DNA from 2 places in the Paenibacillus sp. OAE614 genome. Region 2 is predicted to be linked to the other one. Evidence: a T-box and tRNA genes for the amino acid it is inferred to sense, from the RefSeq annotation. Region 2 holds a T-box; the other holds one or more tRNA genes.
What was found. The T-box of region 2 lies ahead of trpS (tryptophan--tRNA ligase). A T-box ahead of a tRNA ligase gene usually reads a tRNA of that ligase, here a tRNA-Trp.

Region 1: it has a tRNA-Trp gene. The T-box ahead of trpS (tryptophan--tRNA ligase) is inferred to sense a tRNA for this amino acid. The anticodon was not compared.

Annotation. Positions count from the first base shown of each region.
Region 1 covers NZ_JBEPOD010000001.1:135,029-144,050, forward strand. Annotated here, with positions in the region: rRNA gene ABIE48_RS00650 (23S ribosomal RNA) at 1-608, shown strand, start outside; tRNA gene ABIE48_RS00655 (tRNA-Asn) at 676-751, shown strand; tRNA gene ABIE48_RS00660 (tRNA-Ser) at 756-847, shown strand; tRNA gene ABIE48_RS00665 (tRNA-Glu) at 857-928, shown strand; tRNA gene ABIE48_RS00670 (tRNA-Val) at 1,134-1,209, shown strand; tRNA gene ABIE48_RS00675 (tRNA-Met) at 1,245-1,318, shown strand; tRNA gene ABIE48_RS00680 (tRNA-Asp) at 1,356-1,432, shown strand; tRNA gene ABIE48_RS00685 (tRNA-Phe) at 1,490-1,565, shown strand; tRNA gene ABIE48_RS00690 (tRNA-Thr) at 1,589-1,664, shown strand; tRNA gene ABIE48_RS00695 (tRNA-Tyr) at 1,668-1,753, shown strand; tRNA gene ABIE48_RS00700 (tRNA-Trp) at 1,764-1,837, shown strand; tRNA gene ABIE48_RS00705 (tRNA-His) at 1,869-1,944, shown strand; tRNA gene ABIE48_RS00710 (tRNA-Gln) at 1,967-2,041, shown strand; tRNA gene ABIE48_RS00715 (tRNA-Gly) at 2,048-2,122, shown strand; tRNA gene ABIE48_RS00720 (tRNA-Cys) at 2,132-2,205, shown strand; tRNA gene ABIE48_RS00725 (tRNA-Arg) at 2,218-2,294, shown strand; tRNA gene ABIE48_RS00730 (tRNA-Leu) at 2,313-2,392, shown strand; gene ABIE48_RS00735 (LiaF transmembrane domain-containing protein) at 3,129-3,434, shown strand; gene ABIE48_RS00740 (PspA/IM30 family protein) at 3,513-4,187, shown strand; gene ABIE48_RS00745 (PspC domain-containing protein) at 4,192-4,680, shown strand; gene ABIE48_RS00750 (PspA/IM30 family protein) at 4,684-5,388, shown strand; gene liaF (cell wall-active antibiotics response protein LiaF) at 5,563-6,210, shown strand; gene ABIE48_RS00760 (sensor histidine kinase) at 6,226-7,308, shown strand; gene ABIE48_RS00765 (response regulator transcription factor) at 7,289-7,936, shown strand; gene ABIE48_RS00770 (hypothetical protein) at 8,043-8,375, opposite strand; gene ABIE48_RS00775 (YwmB family TATA-box binding protein) at 8,551-9,022, shown strand, end outside.
Region 2 covers NZ_JBEPOD010000001.1:6,002,829-6,011,850, reverse strand. Annotated here, with positions in the region: gene ABIE48_RS27610 (response regulator) at 1-478, shown strand, start outside; gene ABIE48_RS27605 (SGNH/GDSL hydrolase family protein) at 573-1,835, shown strand; gene ABIE48_RS27600 (NADP-dependent oxidoreductase) at 2,486-3,400, opposite strand; gene ABIE48_RS27595 (LysR family transcriptional regulator) at 3,606-4,472, shown strand; gene trpS (tryptophan--tRNA ligase) at 4,601-5,614, opposite strand; T-box leader at 5,933-6,244, opposite strand; gene ABIE48_RS27585 (sensor histidine kinase) at 6,722-8,530, shown strand; gene ABIE48_RS27580 (response regulator transcription factor) at 8,572-9,022, shown strand, end outside.

The DNA.
Region 1 (9,022 bases), 5.9 Mb from region 2:
CCCAAGGTTCCCTCAGAATGGTTGGAAATCATTCGAAGAGTGCAAAGGCAGAAGGGAGCTTGACTGCGAGACCTACAAGTCGAGCAGGGACGAAAGTCGGGCTTAGTGATCCGGTGGTACCGCATGGAAGGGCCATCGCTCAACGGATAAAAGCTACCCTGGGGATAACAGGCTTATCTCCCCCAAGAGTCCACATCGACGGGGAGGTTTGGCACCTCGATGTCGGCTCATCGCATCCTGGGGCTGAAGTAGGTCCCAAGGGTTGGGCTGTTCGCCCATTAAAGCGGTACGCGAGCTGGGTTCAGAACGTCGTGAGACAGTTCGGTCCCTATCTGTCGTGGGCGTAGGAAATTTGAGAGGAGCTGTCCTTAGTACGAGAGGACCGGGATGGACGTACCGCTGGTGCACCAGTTGTTCCGCCAGGAGCATGGCTGGGTAGCTACGTACGGACGGGATAAGCGCTGAAAGCATCTAAGCGTGAAGCCCCCCTCAAGATGAGATTTCCCAATTCGTAAGACCCCTTGTAGACGACGAGGTAGATAGGTTGGAGGTGGAAGTGCAGCAATGCATGGAGCTGACCAATACTAATCGGTCGAGGGCTTATCCAAAATATTAATTCGCAGATTCGTTTCGTATCTAGTTTTCAGGTGATCAAACACTTGAATTAAATATTGTTCCCTGATAGCTCAGTTGGTAGAGCACTCGACTGTTAATCGAGTTGTCACAGGTTCGAGTCCTGTTCGGGGAGCCATTATGGAGAGGTGTCCGAGTTGGCCGAAGGAGCACGATTGGAAATCGTGTAGGCGCCAAAAGCGTCTCGAGGGTTCGAATCCCTCTCTCTCCGCCATTATAGTTTGGCCCGTTGGTCAAGGGGTTAAGACACCTCCCTTTCACGGAGGTAACATGGGTTCGAATCCCATACGGGTCACTTTCTTTAATAGCATCAGGGATGAGAATCCAAAAAAGGGTTCGTCGGAGCATTACTTCGTTAGCATCTGCATCGCAGTCTCGAACGAAGTGAGAGTATCCCATACGGGTCACTTTCTTTAATAGCATCAGGGATGAGAATCCCAAAGAAAAAATACTTGCCTTTTTAGTGGTTTATCTGCTAAGATATTAAAAGTGTTTCTTATGGAGGCTTAGCTCAGCTGGGAGAGCATCTGCCTTACAAGCAGAGGGTCGGGGGTTCGATCCCCTCAGCCTCCACCATGTATACTTTAAAGAAAATAAATATTTTTTAATGACGCGGGGTGGAGCAGTCCGGTAGCTCGTCGGGCTCATAACCCGAAGGTCGCAGGTTCAAATCCTGCCCCCGCAATTTATCTCCTTACATATGGAGATACATAATTGGCCGTGGAACCGTGGTGTAGAGGCCTAACATGCCTGCCTGTCACGCAGGAGATCGCGGGTTCGAATCCCGTCGGTTCCGCCATTTATTTTCTTGAGAGTTTAGTTTGTTGCAATAATGCTCTTAATAGAAACAAAATTAGGCTCGGTAGCTCAGTCGGTAGAGCAGAGGACTGAAAATCCTCGTGTCGGCGGTTCGATTCCGTCCCGAGCCACCATGAATTTAATAACAAGCATAAAAGCCGGTGTAGCTCAATTGGTAGAGCAACTGACTTGTAATCAGTAGGTTGGGGGTTCAAGTCCTCTCGCCGGCACCATATGGAGGCTTAGCGAAGTGGCCAAACGCAGCAGACTGTAAATCTGTTCTCGTACGAGTTCGGTGGTTCGAATCCATCAGCCTCCACCAGTTTTATTATAGGGGCATAGTTTAAAGGTAGAACAGCGGTCTCCAAAACCGTTAGTGTGGGTTCAATTCCTGCTGCCCCTGCCATTCGAAATACAGCTTCATATCTTTTATTATGGCGGTCGTGGCGAAGGGGTTAACGCACCGGATTGTGGCTCCGGCATTCGTGGGTTCAAGTCCCATCGATCGCCCCATAACTTATAATGACAATCTTGTTGGGGATTAGCCAAGCGGTAAGGCAACGGACTTTGACTCCGTCATGCATAGGTTCGAATCCTATATCCCCAGCCAGTTTAAGCGGACGTGGCTCAGCGGTAGAGCATCGCCTTGCCAAGGCGAGGGTCGCGGGTTCGATTCCCGTCGTCCGCTCCATTTGATTTCGGCGCCATAGCCAAGTGGTAAGGCACAGCTCTGCAAAAGCTTTATCCCCAGTTCGAATCTGGGTGGCGCCTCCATTAACTTCATATGCGCCCTTAGCTCAGCTGGATAGAGCGTTTGACTACGAATCAAAAGGTCAGGAGTTCGAATCTCTTAGGGCGCGCCATTTTTTTTAACTGAATATGCCGGTGTGGCGGAATTGGCAGACGCGCGCGACTCAAAATCGTGAGGGAAACCGTGGGGGTTCGAGTCCCTTCACCGGCATCATAGAGAAAAAGTCTTGGATATCTTTCCAAGGCTTTTTCTTGTATAGACTAACATTGTACACCGAGCCATCGTTTGTCGTTCGTTAATCTCTCATCCCGCTATATTGCACTTCTCCTTCCAATCAGCCACCTGATGATATCCCGCAGAAAGGCAGCCATTTTAATTCATATTGCGTTTATTTGTATGACTGTATGGCATTTAATTCGTATCATGTTGTTTTATGTAGGTCCTATCCGCATCGAAGTTCTCTTTATATGACGTGTCCTCGTAAGATGGGAGTAACAGGGTGTACAACAGGCTTGAAAAAGATCCTCTGATCAATCCGTTCGTTCTACCATTACTCCCTTTGAACGTTTTCCCCATCCTTGTTTAAAGTTGATAAACCATTCCAGCTTGCTTTACCCGGGTTAAACAGGCTCTATGTTTCTTTAGCTAAGTGCTAAATCCCTTGCTCAAAGCCTCCAACGATTCCCTATCTAAGCATTGTATAAGTAAACTGCTCATTGAAGTTCCCATAGCGTGTCGATCATGCCCTATAAACGGGCTAATGGAGCTGTCAGTGGAGGATGTGGCTGCCGAATTACATGCAAAAAAAGCTTGCTTCGTCTAAGGTCCGAGCCTTCCCCCGACTTAGGTCTAGGATTAAAAACCGTCTGGGGTCCGTTTTGGAAAACCCGGATTGAACCTAAAATAGAGTCATAAGGTTGATACAAACGAAAGGCGGTGACAATGCATGAGAACAAATAAAACTTCTGGTTGGGCGATCGTATTGATCGCAATCGGAGCACTGATGCTCCTGGGAGTATTCGCTCCATTATTCGGCAGGCTGATCGGATTGATCTTCCCGATCCTGATGATCGTGCTCGGCTATTATGGAATTCGCAGAGGTAAGGTGGTCATCGGTACGATTATCCTCGCATTCGGTGTCATGGGACTTCTGGCGAAGCTGTCCTGGATCATCGGACCGCTGCTGGGAATTGCCCTGGTAGTGTTCGGGATTATGCTGCTGAAAGGTAAGAAGTCGTCGAAGTGGATGTAACGGTAACAAAGAATTACCTTCAATAAATACAATCAAACGAATAGGCGATCACAGCTTATAAGGAGGGAGCAAAAACAGATGAGCGTATTTCGCAGGGTACGGGATATCACCGTAGCGACATTAAATGAACGTTTGGAACAAAGTCAGGACCCGGTACGGTTGATCGATCAGTTTTTGGCATCAACGCGTGACGATATTATGGAAGCCGAGAAGCTCGTTCAGCAGTACTCAGCTCATGTAAGACAGCTGAAGCAGCAAGTGGATCAGGCATCCAATATGAAGGAAAAGCGTGAGGAGCAGGCGCTGCTGGCTCTCAAGGCCGGCGAGGATCATTTAGCCAAGCTCGCGCTGCAGGAAAAAATCATCTATGAAGAAAAGCTCGAGCAATACGGAGGACTGCTGGATACAACCCGCCAGTCGCTCACCGAGCTGGAAAATCAGCTGAACGACCTGAAATTGGAGTACCAAACCGTGTATAGCAAACGTCAATACTACGCGGCACGGATGGAAACCCTCAGACTTCAGCAGCGGATGAATCAGCGTATGGAAGGTTTTGGCGGACAGGATGTTCCCAAGATGTTCAACCGTCTGGAAGACCGCATTTCCGATTGGGAGTTTGAAGCACGTAGTCTGCGCGACCTGCGCCGCGGCGGTCAGGAACTTTTCGAGCAAGCCAGCGGAACGGTATCCAGCGTGTTGGAAAGGGAGCTGGCCCGTCTGAAGGAAAAGCTGAACAACAGCGGAAAGGAGTAACGTCATGAGCAAGCTATACCGATCAACCCGCGATAAAATGGTCACCGGTTTATGCGGCGGTCTGTCCGATACCTTTGGCATCGATTCTACGCTGCTACGGATCCTGTTCTTGATCAGTATCCCATTTACCGGCGGGACCACGCTGTTCATCTACTTTATCGCGGCTTTGGTCATCCCAAAAGAACCAACGACACCTTTTAATCCATATGGACCGGGGCCGGGGGCAGCTGGGGGCGGATACTACGGCAATAGTATGGGCTCCGGCAGCTACTACGGCAACGGTCAGCAAGGCAACGGCGCTTATGGTGCCCAATCTTTTGACCCTAGAGCCAAATACAACGGTTCGCCTTACGGCGGAGGCAGACCGGGCGGATACAGCTCGTCCGCATCCGACCTGGACGCCATGATGGAAGATATCGAGAAGAAAGCCATGAAGAAAGAGCTTGAGGAATTGAAAAAAAAATTATCTAAGTACGAGAAGGGAGAAGTGTAAAACATGGGAGTATTTAAAAGAATTAAGGATATGACGAAAGCATCGGTGAACGAGGTATTGGATAAAGTTGAAGACCCGGTAATTATGCTGAACCAGTATCTGCGCGATATGGAGGCAGAAATCCATGACGCGGAAGTTACAGTAGCGAAGCAAATGGCCAATGAACGCCGCATGAAGCAGCGCGTGGAAGAAGCCGTGAAGATGGCCGGCCAACGTGAGGCTCAAGCTGAACTGGCACTGCGTAACGGCCAGGAAGAAGTAGCGCGCAAGCTGCTCGAGGAAAAGATTTATTTTGACCAAAAACTGTCCGAGTACCAAGAACTGCATGCTCAATCCGAGGCGCAAGCTAAAGAACTGGTACAGCAGCTCCATGACATGAAAGACGAGTTCTACAAAATGCGCAACAAGCGCAATGAGCTCGTAGCCCGTGCGCAAATGGCGAAAGCCAAAAAGCAAATGTCTCAAATCAGCAGCCTGCATACGATCGAAAGCGGCAGCGCGTCCCTCGGATTCCACCGCATGGAAGAAAAGATCATGCAATTGGAAGCTGAAGCCGATGTGATGCGTGCCCCTTACCGTCCGGAAACATCCGCTTTCACCAGCCCGGTCGATGCGGAGAAGCAGCTGAAGGTGGAAGAACAGCTCAGCGCGCTGAAAAGCAAGCTGAACCCGCCGGCTGCCGCTCCTTCCAAATCGAATAAAGAATAAGTATTCAATTCTGCGGACAATATGATATGCTAGGAAGAATGGAATAAGGGCGCGAGACCTTCATTCACATCTTCCTGGATCCCGGTGAAGCCATAAGGAGTGTGCCCGTCACAACCCTATGGCTTTTCCGGTCTTACTTTTCCGATATACCAAGACATCATAAGGAGGTGCGGCATGGAAAAAAGAAATCGCTTCATTGCGCTGATTCTCATCGGGATCGGCCTCCTCATGCTCTTCGGCAGGTGGGTCGGCTTTTTTACCATCGTCGCCCTCTTATTCATTCTTATGGGAATTTATACGATTCGCGGCGGAAAAGTGAAGAGAGGCTACCGTCTTGTGGCGGTCGGAGCCATCCTGCTGCTGATTGATCATTTGCTGATCGTGCTGGGGATTGCGCTGATCTCCCTGGGATGGTTTTTTGTAAAGGCAAGGAAGGTACAAAACCGGGACGGGTATCTGCAGAAGCAGGGCTTTTCGGGGCATTACAATTGGGACCAGGTCCCTTGGGCTATGAGAAGCCAGAGCGTCTGGCATGTCATCAACGAAGCCGATCTGGATTTGTCGCTTGCGATCCCCGAGGAACACCGTACGGTTATGATGTTTCAAGGCATCATGGGGGATACGGACATCAAAATTCCGGAGTATTACGGGGTGGAGCTTGAAGTGTTCGTCCTGTTTGGCGCGATCGATTTCAGAGGGCACCGGGATAACGGTTTGATGAACCGTTTGAACTGGAAGTCACCCAATTATGAGACCAGCGAATATAAAGTTAAATTCCATATTTCCTACCTGGTAGGAGATGTTGATATTGATCTGTCATAGAAGGAGGGTTCCCTGATGAAAACCAGAAAACCGGCTAATATGGTCTCCCGGAGCATGGGCGAGGGGGCCCTTCTTTCTTTTGTTATGCTCCTGATCATTTTTTACGTACTTTATACATATGGTTATTTGGCCCCGTTTGATTCTTGGCAAAAAACGCTGCAGGCCGGTGCTACGCTGATCCTGGTTCCGATCGGTCTGGGAGCTATCTTCGGGTTCTATCAGAGCTACCGGGTAAAAATGAAGCTGGAACGGCTGCGGGAAACGCTGCTCTCCTGGGAAAAAGGGAACGTCGCCCGCTCCGTGCCGGAGCTTGGCAGCGACGAGGTCGGGCGCCTTGGCGAGCAGCTTGGGCGCATCAGCAAAAAGTGGGAGGAGCAGGTCAACTCCCTTCAGCGCTTGTCCACGAACAATGCCCAGCTGGCCGAGCAGGCGCGGATATCGGCAATCGTAGAGGAGCGCCAGCGTCTGGCGCGGGAGCTGCATGATGCGGTATCCCAGCAGCTGTTTGCGATATCGATGACGGCGACGGCCGTGGGGAGGACGCTTGAGAAGGATTTTGACAAGGCCCAGCGCCAGGTGGCGCTCATCGAAGAAATGGCCGCCGTGGCCCAATCGGAAATGAGAGCACTGCTGCTGCATCTCCGGCCGGTCTATCTGGAAGGCAAGCCGCTGGAGCAAGGCCTCGGTGAGCTGATCAAAGAGCTCAAAGTGAAGGTCCCAATGGAAATCGTGTTTGAAATGGACCAAGGCATCCACCTGGTAAAAGGAATCGAAAACCATCTGTTCCGCATCATCCAGGAGGCGATGTCTAACACGCTCCGGCATGCCAAAGCGGATAAGATGGAAATCCGGATTCACCAAAAGAAAGACATGGTCTGGGTCATGCTGCGTGACGACGGCCAGGGCTTTGAACTAAACGAGACAAAACAGGCCTCTTACGGCCTTTCCAATATGCAGGAACGCGTCAACGAAATCGGCGGATCGATCCAGATCATTACGGCGCCCGGCAAGGGTACGCGAATCGAAATTACCGTACCGATTGTATCTGAAGATAAAGCAGGGAGTGAGGATCTTGGAAATGGAAACACCCATGATTAAAGTGCTGCTCGTCGATGACCACGAGATGGTGCGGATCGGTCTGGCAGCCGTGCTGGGGACTGAGGACGGCATCGAAGTCGTCGGCGAGGCAGGCAGCGGGGAGGAAGGCATCCGCCTTGCCCGGGAATACAAACCCGACGTCGTCCTGATGGACCTGGTGATGGAGGGCATGGACGGGATTGAGGCGACGCGGCAGCTGCTGAAGCTGTACCCGGACTGCAAGGTAATCGTGCTGACAAGCTATTTGGACGACGAGAAAATGTACCCGGTTATCGAGGCCGGCGCATTCAGCTACCTGCTGAAGACGTCGCGCGCAAGCGAAATCGCCGATGCCATCCGCGCCGCGGCGCGCGGCCAATCGGTCTTGGAATCGCAGGTCGCCTCCAAGATGATGAACCGGTTCCGCCATCCGGAGGTGGAGGCCCCAGCGCACAAGGAGTTGACCGACCGCGAAATGGATGTGCTCCGCCTATTGGCGCAGGGCAAGTCCAACCAGGAAATCGCCGATGACCTCATCATTGGAATCAAAACGGTCAAGTTCCATGTGACGAACATCCTGGCGAAACTGGGCGTAGACGACCGCACGCAGGCCGCGATCTATGCTTATAAGAACGGCCTGGCGGAATAGTTGGGTTGAATCCAAAACAAATTAATCCATAGCAGATGAAAAGCCCCGAGGAGCGGATTGCTTCCAGGGGCTTTTTTAGATAATGATGTGCAAGTTTTGAAGACCGCTAAATCAAAAACAGCAGCCCGAGGGTAGCCAGACTTAGCGCCAGGCCAGCCCCATATCCAAACCCATAGCCATACGGATAATAAGGATAGAAGGCGCGGACGGTGGCTTTTTCCGGAGCTTTGGCTACAGGCCCCTTTGCGCGTTTTTTATGGCCGCCCTTTACTTTGGCGCCGTGCAGCTGGGTGCCTTCCGGCCCGTTCAGAATAATATGGCCGTCTTTGCACTCGGTCAGCTTTCCGGTATATACTCTGCCGTCATACATACAGGCGGCGACCATTTTGCCGCAGTGCCGCCGAATATTTTCCTCTGTTAATGGGTAAATAGGGATCATGGAAGTGTGCGAACCTCCCTTATCATTTTTATTAACCAGTGTATTCACCGCCTATGGACGCGGCTATGGTCATACACCCAATTTCGCCTATCGTACGGTTTTAGGTATAATCGCCCTGGAAACGGACATCCTTTTAGTAGATTGATAGATTTCCTGGTGAAGGGATGTATGAGGGATGATGGCAGTCCGGAGATGGGCAGGTTTAGGTTTGGCGGTATGCATAGCGGCTTTGGTATGGATGGGATATTTGTGGTACAGCGCGAATCAGACGTCGGCGCCGTCCCATCAGGATCCGGAAGAATTGCGCACCCTCTTGAAGCTGGGAAATGAAGTGGTAGACGTGCCGCAGCGTCTGGTTGTGAAGTGGCAGGGAGACTGGGAAGCGAGCGGTAATCAGGATGCGTACGAGGCGGCCGAGGGGCTGTCCCAATCGCTGAATCTGCCGGGAGTACAGCAATTGACGGAAGGCGGTCACTTGACGTACCGGGTCGTGGATACGAAAAATGGCGTTAACGTGCGGTTTAACTGGCAGGAGATTTCAGAGGATCGCAGTTATATTATTATTCAACTGGAGGCGGCTGGTGATGAGCAGCTGAGCGCCTTGACCGAACTCCAGTCGGAATACGGACAGGCTTTGCGCGAAAACG
Region 2 (9,022 bases):
TCCGCCGATGGATTGGCGCCTTGACGGCCTGATTCATGAGCTGCATGACCAGGGAAGCCTGCATGACGCGATCACCCTGCTTAAAGAAGCATTTGCTGTGCAGCTGACGGACCACCTGAAAAGCCAGCACCGGGAAGACGGGCCAACCGTGGTTGAAAAGGCGAAGCAGTATATTTCGAACCATTATCATCAAGATCTCAGCATCGAGGAGGTTGCGGAAGTCGCAGACCTGAGCATCAGCCATTTCTGCACCTTGTTCAAGCAGGTGTCGGGCTATACGTTCCTTGAGTATTTAACGGAGTGCCGGATGGACAAAGCCAAGTACATGCTGAGCCATACGAGCGTAAAAGTGTATCAAATCGCCCCGCTGGTGGGGTATCAGGATCCGAAATATTTTACCCAGGTTTTTAAAAAGGCCACGGGCCAAACCCCGACGGAATATCGGGAATCGCATGCCGCCATTCCGGGGAAAAACTAATCCCCCAAACCGGTAAATGGTGGTAAACTGAAGTTAGCAAGCAAGCCTTTGGCGTCCTGCCGGAGGCTTGTTCCATTGAATAAGGAGTGATCACATGCTTCGAACTGTTCACAAGTACATAGGCTCGCTGTCCGCTGCGCTGCTGTCTTCAGCCCTGGTGCTGAGCGCGGCGGGAGCGGCACCCGCTTCTTCACCGCAAGCGGCGGCGAAAGAGCCCTACCGGATCGTCGCCTTCGGCGATTCGTTAACCGTCGGCTATGAGCCCGGCAAAGGAGAGAAGGACGTTCCTTACGGTTTTGTGGACCGCCTGCAGGAGCAGGGGCTGCTTCACGGCCGGACGGAAACGCTGAACGTGGGGATTGCCGGGCTGAAGAGCCAGGGGCTCCAAAACTTTGTGGAAGCCGTCGCAGCCGGACAGCCGATCGGTGCCGAGGCGATTCAGCCGAACCTGCCGGATCCCCGGACCGCCCAGATCGGCGCAGCGGCTCCACAGACCCAAGCGGCCGTGAAGGCCGCGGACGCCATTACGATCACGATCGGCGGCAACGACATGTCCCAGCTGCTTGAGACCGGGAGCCAAATGACGGACCAGCAGCTGTCCGACCGCGTACAGGAGCTGTTCAAGCTGTACTCGGACAGCATGAAGGTCGTGCTGGACGACCTGCACGGCTTGAATCCGGACGCGCTGATCGTGGTCGCTGACCAGTACCAGCCGATGCCGGAAATCGCCGACAAGGTGCTGTATCCGAAGCTGGGGCAGGCAGCCCAGGCTTTTACGGACGTCATTGACAAGATGGCGGCCTCTTATCAGTCGCAGGGCGTCAATGTCAAGGTGGCCCATGTGGCCAAGGAGTTCGTCGGCGGCGAGGGCACGATGACGCATATCATCGCGGATCGCGATATCCACCCGAACCAGATGGGGTATGAGGCGATGGCCAAAGTCTTCGCCGAAGTGATCTGGGGCGGCTACACCAAGCTGGCTGTTCACGAGGCGGGCGCGCCGATGGGCATCATCGTCGGCGGCAAGGAGCTGAACACGCCTTACAAGCCGGTCATCAAGAACGGCGCAAATTTCGTGGCCATCCAAGACATCGTGAACGCGGTCGGCGCCACTTCCAAGTGGGACGGCAAGACGTCCAGCGCGACGATCAGTTACGCGGGCAACACGGTCGTGATTACGATCGGCGCCAGCACCGTGAAGGTGAACGGCCAACCGGTCGCCGTTGGCGCACCGGCATTCCTGAACAAGGTCGGCAAGGAATCGAAGACGTACGTACCGCTGGCAGCGCTGGCGCAAGGCCTCGGCTTCGACGTCCAGTACGTGGCGAAGCTGAGAACGGCATTTATCAATCCATAATAAGCACGAGAAGGGCTTCCCCGGTGATGGGGGAGCCCTTGTTTATTCGGAGGCTTCGAGGCTTAGCTTCTAGTTGTGTCGCTCCGGAGTCTTCTTGCAAGCCCGCTGCGCGTCCGGCTCAACGTGAGCATCGGCTTCGAAGCTGTAATGCTTGAGGGCGGGTGCTCCGAAGCCTGTAATGCTTGAGAGCGTGCGCTCCGAAGCCTTCTTGTAAGCCCGCTGCGCGTCCGGCTCATGCTTCCGACCGCTGTTGCTCGCGAATTTCTGGGAATGGACGATGAGGAAGAAATTCGCTCACAAAGGCGGCCGCTGCCGCTTCTCCAGCATGAATCCGGCCTGCTCCGCTGGAATCGGGGAAGAGGGGGACTGTGAGGGCGAGCCCTGCCCTGAACGCTGCTCCTGCTGCCGTAACCCGGCAGGCAGGAGCCCCTACAGCATCAGCTATCGCATCTGCTGCCACTCCGTATTCTCAAAACCCGCTTCTACTTTTCTCCATTCGAACGCATGCGGATCTGCCCGTACTCTTTACGCTGCACCTACCCGATGCATCGGCCACCAGCTTCTGGCCCACGTCCATGCGACGGTGCACCGTTTCCACGACCGAACCGCTGATTTCGGGCGAACGACGGGGATTTCAGTAGAAACCTTCCTTACCCGATCATCAGCACGACCTTGCCCTGGCCGTGCCCGCTGGCCAGCTCGCGGTGCGCCGCGGCGGCCTCTTCCAGCGGGAAGGTCCTGCGGACGCGGACCTTCAGCTTACCCGCGGCGCCGAGCTCCGCCAGCTCGGCCAGCCGCGCGGCCGAGCGCTGGTTGCGGATCATGCGGACGCCGAGCTCCGCTGCAAGCTCGCCGTCCACGATCGTGCCGATGCGCTCCCTGTCCGGGACGAGGTCCACGGACACGCGGAGCGCATCCCTCCCGGCGGCGTCGAGGGCTGCATCGACGCCGCCGGGAGCCAAGGCACGGACCCGCTCGCCCAGGCCGGGGCCGTAGGCGACGGGGATCGCCCCCAGGGCGCGCAGGTAGTCGTGGTTCCGCTCGCTGGCGGTCCCGATAACCGTGGCGCCCAGGGCGCGGGCAAGCTGGACGGCCATGGTGCCGACCCCGCCGGCGGCGCCATGGATTAGGACGGTATCGCCCTCCCCGACACGAAGCTCCTGCAGTGCGGTGTGGGCGGTTTGCCCCGAAGCTGCGAGCGCCCCGGCTTCTGCCCAAGGGATGCCCGGCGGCTTACGTACGATTTGGCTGGCGGGAACGACGACGTATTCGGCGTAGCTGGCCAGCAGAGCCCAGCCGATCACGTCATCGCCTGCCGCGAAGTCCGTTACGTGGTCTCCGGCCTGCTCGATCGTTCCGGCGAAGTCATTGCCGAGAATTTGCGGAAACCGGATGCTTAGACCAGGCGGGACCCATCCCCTTTCCCGGACGGCCAGGTCGAACGGTTGAACGCCGGCCGCTTTTACGCGAACCCTGACTTCATCAGGGCCGGGTAAGGGGAGCGGCACATCCGCCGTATGCAGTACGTCCGGCGGACCGAACGCGCGGATCACCGCCGCTTTCATTGTCTGTTGTTCTGTCATGCTATCGATCATCCTTTCGGTCATTGAATATAGTAATATCCAGAGCTTTTATTTCATGCCTCCTGCGGTGAGTTTGAGCAGCCTCTCTCGCCTTCGGCCTGTATTTATTCTATAATCGATCATAAATAATAAAAAATATATATAATGCTATTTATTAATAACCTTTGGTATATAAGGAGGGATTTCGATGGAGCTGCTGCAGCTTCAATATTTTCGCAAAGTTGCCGAACTTGAGCACATGACCCGTGCGGCAGAGGAACTGCGCATTGCCCAGCCTGCCCTCAGCAAGACGATTTCACGGCTGGAAGAGGACCTGGGCGTAACGCTGTTTGACCGGAAGGGGCGGCAGATCCGGCTGAACGCCTTTGGCCGGGCCTATCTGCGCAGGGTGGAGACCGCGCTGAACGCCCTGGAAGACGGAAAAAGGGAACTCGAAGATTTGGCGGGAGCGGAGAAGGGCAGGGTGAATCTGGCGACGACCACGCATAAATGCTTCTCTGACCGGATCGGAGATTTTCTGGGGATTCATCCGGAAATCCGGCTGCAAATTTCCCAGGCAGGAGAGCAGGAGAAGCGGGATAAGCTGTTGAGCGGGGAGCTGGATCTGTGCATCACGTTCCCACCGATCGAGCAGCCGGGCATCGAGGGAATTTCCTTTTTGACGGAAGAAATTTTGCTGGCGGTGCCTTCGTCACACCGGTTTGCGGGCCGCAGAAGCATCCGGTTAAGCGAGGCGGCGGGGGAGGCTTTTATTTGCATCCAGAGCAGCAATCCATTTCGGAAAATGACGGATCAGTTTTGCAGGCAGGCCGGGTTTGAGCCGGATATTGTGTGCGAGGTGGATGAGCATTCGGCCGTTGGCCATTTTATCCGGGCGGGGGTAGGCATCGCCTTTATCCCTGAGACGCTGGTAGATCGGATCGGGTTTTCGTTTCATGTGCTGCGGATCGAGGAACCGGTCTGCCGGCGTACTTACCAAATCGCATGGCAAAAGGAGCGCTATTTATCCCAAGCTGCGCGCGAATTTCGGGACTTCCTGGTCCAGAGCTTTTAAAGCGTGCCGCTTCGTTATTACAAAACAAAAAAACCGTCCAAGGAACGGGCTTCTGCCGTATCACCTTGGACGGATATTCTACTATGGGCTAACCGGAGGGTTTCGGGCAGCCCATTTTTATTGCTATTTTATCTCCTGTCAAAATAGTTGATCCCCATAGCCTCCCGCACCTCGCCCATCGTTTGGCGCGCGGCCTCGCGGGCTTTGGTGGTACCTGCCATTAGGATGTCGTCGATTTCACCGGGACGCTGTTCATACCGGGCGCGGCGTTCGCGGATCGGCTCCAGCACCTCTTCGATTGCACCGGTGATTTTAGCTTTGCAGGCGGCGCAGCCGAGCGTGCCCCGGGTGCACATGTCATGAATATTGCCGCTGTCCTCCGGGCGAAAAATCCGGTGATACCCGTAAATCGTGCAGACCTCCGGATGGCCGGGATCGGTTTTGTGCACGCGCGCCGGATCGGTTGGGGCCTTGCGAATCCGGCTGCGGACCTCATCCGTGGTGGAATCGAGGGAGATGGCGTTGCCGAGGCTTTTGCTCATTTTGCTTGAACCGTCGAGCCCATCCAGCCGCTCACCCACGATGATTTGCGGTTCCACCAGGACGGGGGCGTACAGCTCGTTAAAGCGCCGGACGATTTTGCGCGTCTGCTCGATATGGGGGATCTGGTCATCGCCGGCGGGAACCAGGGTGGCTTTGCAGAAGGTGATGTCCGCCGCCTGGCTGACCGGGTAGCCGAGAAAACCGTAGTACAGATCCTCGTATCCGCGCTCGGCCGCTTCGCTCTTGATCGTCGGGTTGTGGCGCAGCGAGCTGACCGACACGAACATCGAATAAAACACCGTCAGCTCGGCAATCTCGGGGATCATCGACTGCACGAACAACGTCGCACGATCAGGGTCAATGCCTACAGACAAATAGTCCAGCGCCACCTGGCGCACGCTTCCCGCCAGCATTTCCGGCGTATGAAAATGGGTGGTCAGCGCCTGCACATCCGCCAGCATGATATAGGTTTCGTACTGCTGCTGAAGCTGCACCCGGTTCTTCAGGCTGCCGACGTAATGGCCGAGATGCAGCTTGCCGGTCGTCCGGTCTCCGGTGAGGACAATGTCCTTGGGTTGTGAGTTTGTTGAAATTGTCATGGTTATTCCTCCTGAATTGAAGTTGTTTTGTATACTGAAATTCATTTGCGATCATGTCTAGTAACCCGGTCTTCCCGGGGCGCCACCACCAGCCGTCATCCATGGCCATCACCTCCTTCAGTCATACAGTTTTGCTTTAGTTGATCGGGCAGAAGGACCGACGATAGACGCCGATACCAAGCATGGGAGTGGGTCTTAAGCTCATGCCTTCCTTAGGTCAAGCTTCAAGACAAGTCTCCAGTCCCCATGCGCATATCAACGCCAAAAAAGCCCCGCCCTTGGGATCTCCATGCTGAAAAATTTCCAGACGGAGATCTATCCAAGGACGGGGCTCTAGCCCGCGGTGCCACCTTGATTGGCCGCCATCCTCTAGGGATGCAGCCCTGCTCAACAGGTACGGATTCCGGCGCTAAACGAAAAGAAAATTGCGTATGCCTTCCTCGATACCCTGCCCCGGTTAACGGTGGGGACCTGCCGCCCATCCTAGTGTCCGCTTCTTTGGGGAAGCGTTCCTGTTCAGACGGGGCACTCCGAAGCCCACTTCCGCGCGCGCCGCCACCGGCTTGCACCACCCGCCGGCTCTCTGTGAGGCCGCAATTCGCGCGTACTCTTCTTCATCATCGTGAAAATGGATTTGGACTATTGTAGCTCATTTTTTCAAGGAAAGAAAGAGGCGTTTGCCGTTATTTCACTCCAATCCCGTTGCAGTCCTATTGCAATCCCGGCGCTATTCGGTCACGACTCCGTTGTTAACCTTTTGTTATTCCGTTGCAATCCAATTGCTATCCCATTGCAATCCCGGTGCTATTTGGTCACGATTCCGTTGTTAACCTTTTGCTATTCCGCCGCTATTCCGCTGCTATTCCGCTGCTATACCGTTGTCATCCCGTCGCTATTCCACCGCTATTCCACCGCCGCGGCCCGCCAATAACGCTGCCGTAAAATTTTACTGGCAACCCGCCGAAAATAAATTACACTAGGACTAATCGCCCATGGGCCTGTCTGCCGGAGCATATCTTACAATCGCGAATGATTGTCGTAGAAACGCACATACTTCCCCATTTTTATTGTTGGTATATTGAAGGAAAGCCGGAGGTGTTATGACTGATGAAGCGGGGGATCCGCAATCCGCTGGCGAGAATGAACGTCAGGCAGCAGATGATCCTGCTGTTTCTGGTTCTCGTCATTCCCGTGTTTATTCTGAACGGGTACGGCAACAACAGGGCGGGCCAGATTTTAAAACGCCATGTAACCAATGCTTATATAGAGCTGAACAAGCAAAACTTCAAACTGATCAGCCGCGATATTGAAACCGTTAACAAGGTGACGGCGACGGTGTTTCAGAATTCGGTGGTCCAGCAGCTGGATACGACGGGGAAGGACACGGTGCTGCAGCGGGTGAAAACCTACGAGAAGCTGGAGCGCATGCTGAGCTCATACTCGCAGGAGAGCGATGAGCGGCAGCCGCTGTACTATTCGCTGTACGTGTACGATCCCGGCAACCATTACTTTTTTGCCCCTTATTATCCGGAGTCCAAAAAGTCCGGGGTCTATTTCTTTTCGAACGAGGCCGAGAAGCCGGAATGGTTTGACGAAGCGGTAGCCCGTAAAGGGAACGGCTATTTGCGGCTAACCGATCATTTATCCCCGCCGGCGAAGGGGCAGTATGACCAGAAGACGCTCGGCTATGTCCGCGCGATCAACAACATTGATCAGGGCGGTACGATCGGCGTGCTGATGGTAACGAACGTGGACGCGCGGATCGGCGAATCGCTGAAGACCGTGTCGCTGCCGGAAGGCGAGCTGTATTTTACCGATTGGAACAATCACATTCTGACCTCCACCCAGCCGGATGCCGAGGGCGTGCTCAGCCTTCCTCCCGAAGTGGAGCCGGGGAATTCACCTATGGGCGTCAAGGACGTCATTACGAAGGATTTTATCTATGTCGTGGATTATAACTACGTGCTCCAGCAGAAGCTGGTGTACAAAGTGCCGGTCAAAGCGCTCCTGCAGCAGCAGGACGAAATGAAGCATGTCATCCAGATCATCTCGGTCGCGTATTTCGCCGCCGGTCTGATCATCATTTTATATTTCTGGCGGTCCTTGATGACCCCGCTGCAGAAGCTGGTCACCTTCGTCCGGCGTTATGAGCCGGGGAATGCCGTGCCCGAAACGCCGCACCGGAAGCGTAACGATGAGGTCAGCGTGCTGATCTCCACCATTTACGAAATGGCCCGGCGCCTGAACGATCTGATTCATTACAAATACGACATGGATTTAAAGCAAAAGGAAGCGCAGCTGTCGCTGTTGTACCAGCAGATCAACCCGCATTTGCTGTACAACACGCTGGAGAGCATCTACTGGAAAAGCAAGATGGAAGGCAACCACGTGTCGGCCGAGATGATCAAGGACCTGTCCAAGCTGATGAAAATCAGCCTGAGCCGCGGGAGGGAGCTGATTACACTCGGAGAGGAGCTGGAGCATGCGACCGCCTATATCAAGCTGCAGCAGAACCGATACGATTATGTGTTCCAGGTGGACATCGACGTCCCTGAATCGCTGCACCCGTTCAGCATTCCGAAAATTACGATGCAGCCTTTGATCGAAAACGGAATCATTCACGGCATTAAAAATATGGGGGAGGACGGCGAAATCCGCATCGAAGCAGAGGCGTCCGGGGGCATCCTGCGCATCCGCATCTCCGATAATGGCTACAAACCGGTGGACATCGAAGCCATCAACCGGAACTTAAGCAGTGAAGCAGACGATCCTGCAGCCGGTTACGGGGTCCGGAATATCCATCAGCGGATACAGCTTCACTATGGCAAGGAGTACGGCCTTGTCTACAGCGTCCGCCCGGGCGCGGGCACGCTGGTCACGATTACGCTTCCCGCCGAAACGGCAGGCGGTTCATGACAAACAAGGTATAAACAAGCTACATACAAGGGGGAGCATCCATGTTCAATATTTTGGTCGTCGACGACGAGCCGCTCATCTGCAAGGGATTAGCCGGGCTGTTGAGCGCATCGGGCCTCGACATCGGTCAAGTCTACACGGCGGGCAGCGGCCATGAGGCGCTCGATATCGTCCGGATGGAGGAGGTCGACCTGCTCGTCACCGACATTCAGATGGGGGAGATGAACGGAATCGAGCTGATGCACCAGGCGAAAATCATCAAGCCGTGGGTGCAGACGATTATTATTTCAGCGCATGAAACGTTCCAGTACGCGCAAAGCGCGATCCGGCTCGGAGCAAAGGACTATTTGCTGAAGCCGCTGAACAGCGAGCAGTTTCTGGACTCCGTCGGCAGCGTGCTGCTCAAGATGGATAAACGGATACCGCAGGTGAATGAGCTTTTGACCGCGACGCAAGAGGATTTTCGCATGGAGGAGCCCGGGCCCCGCAAGA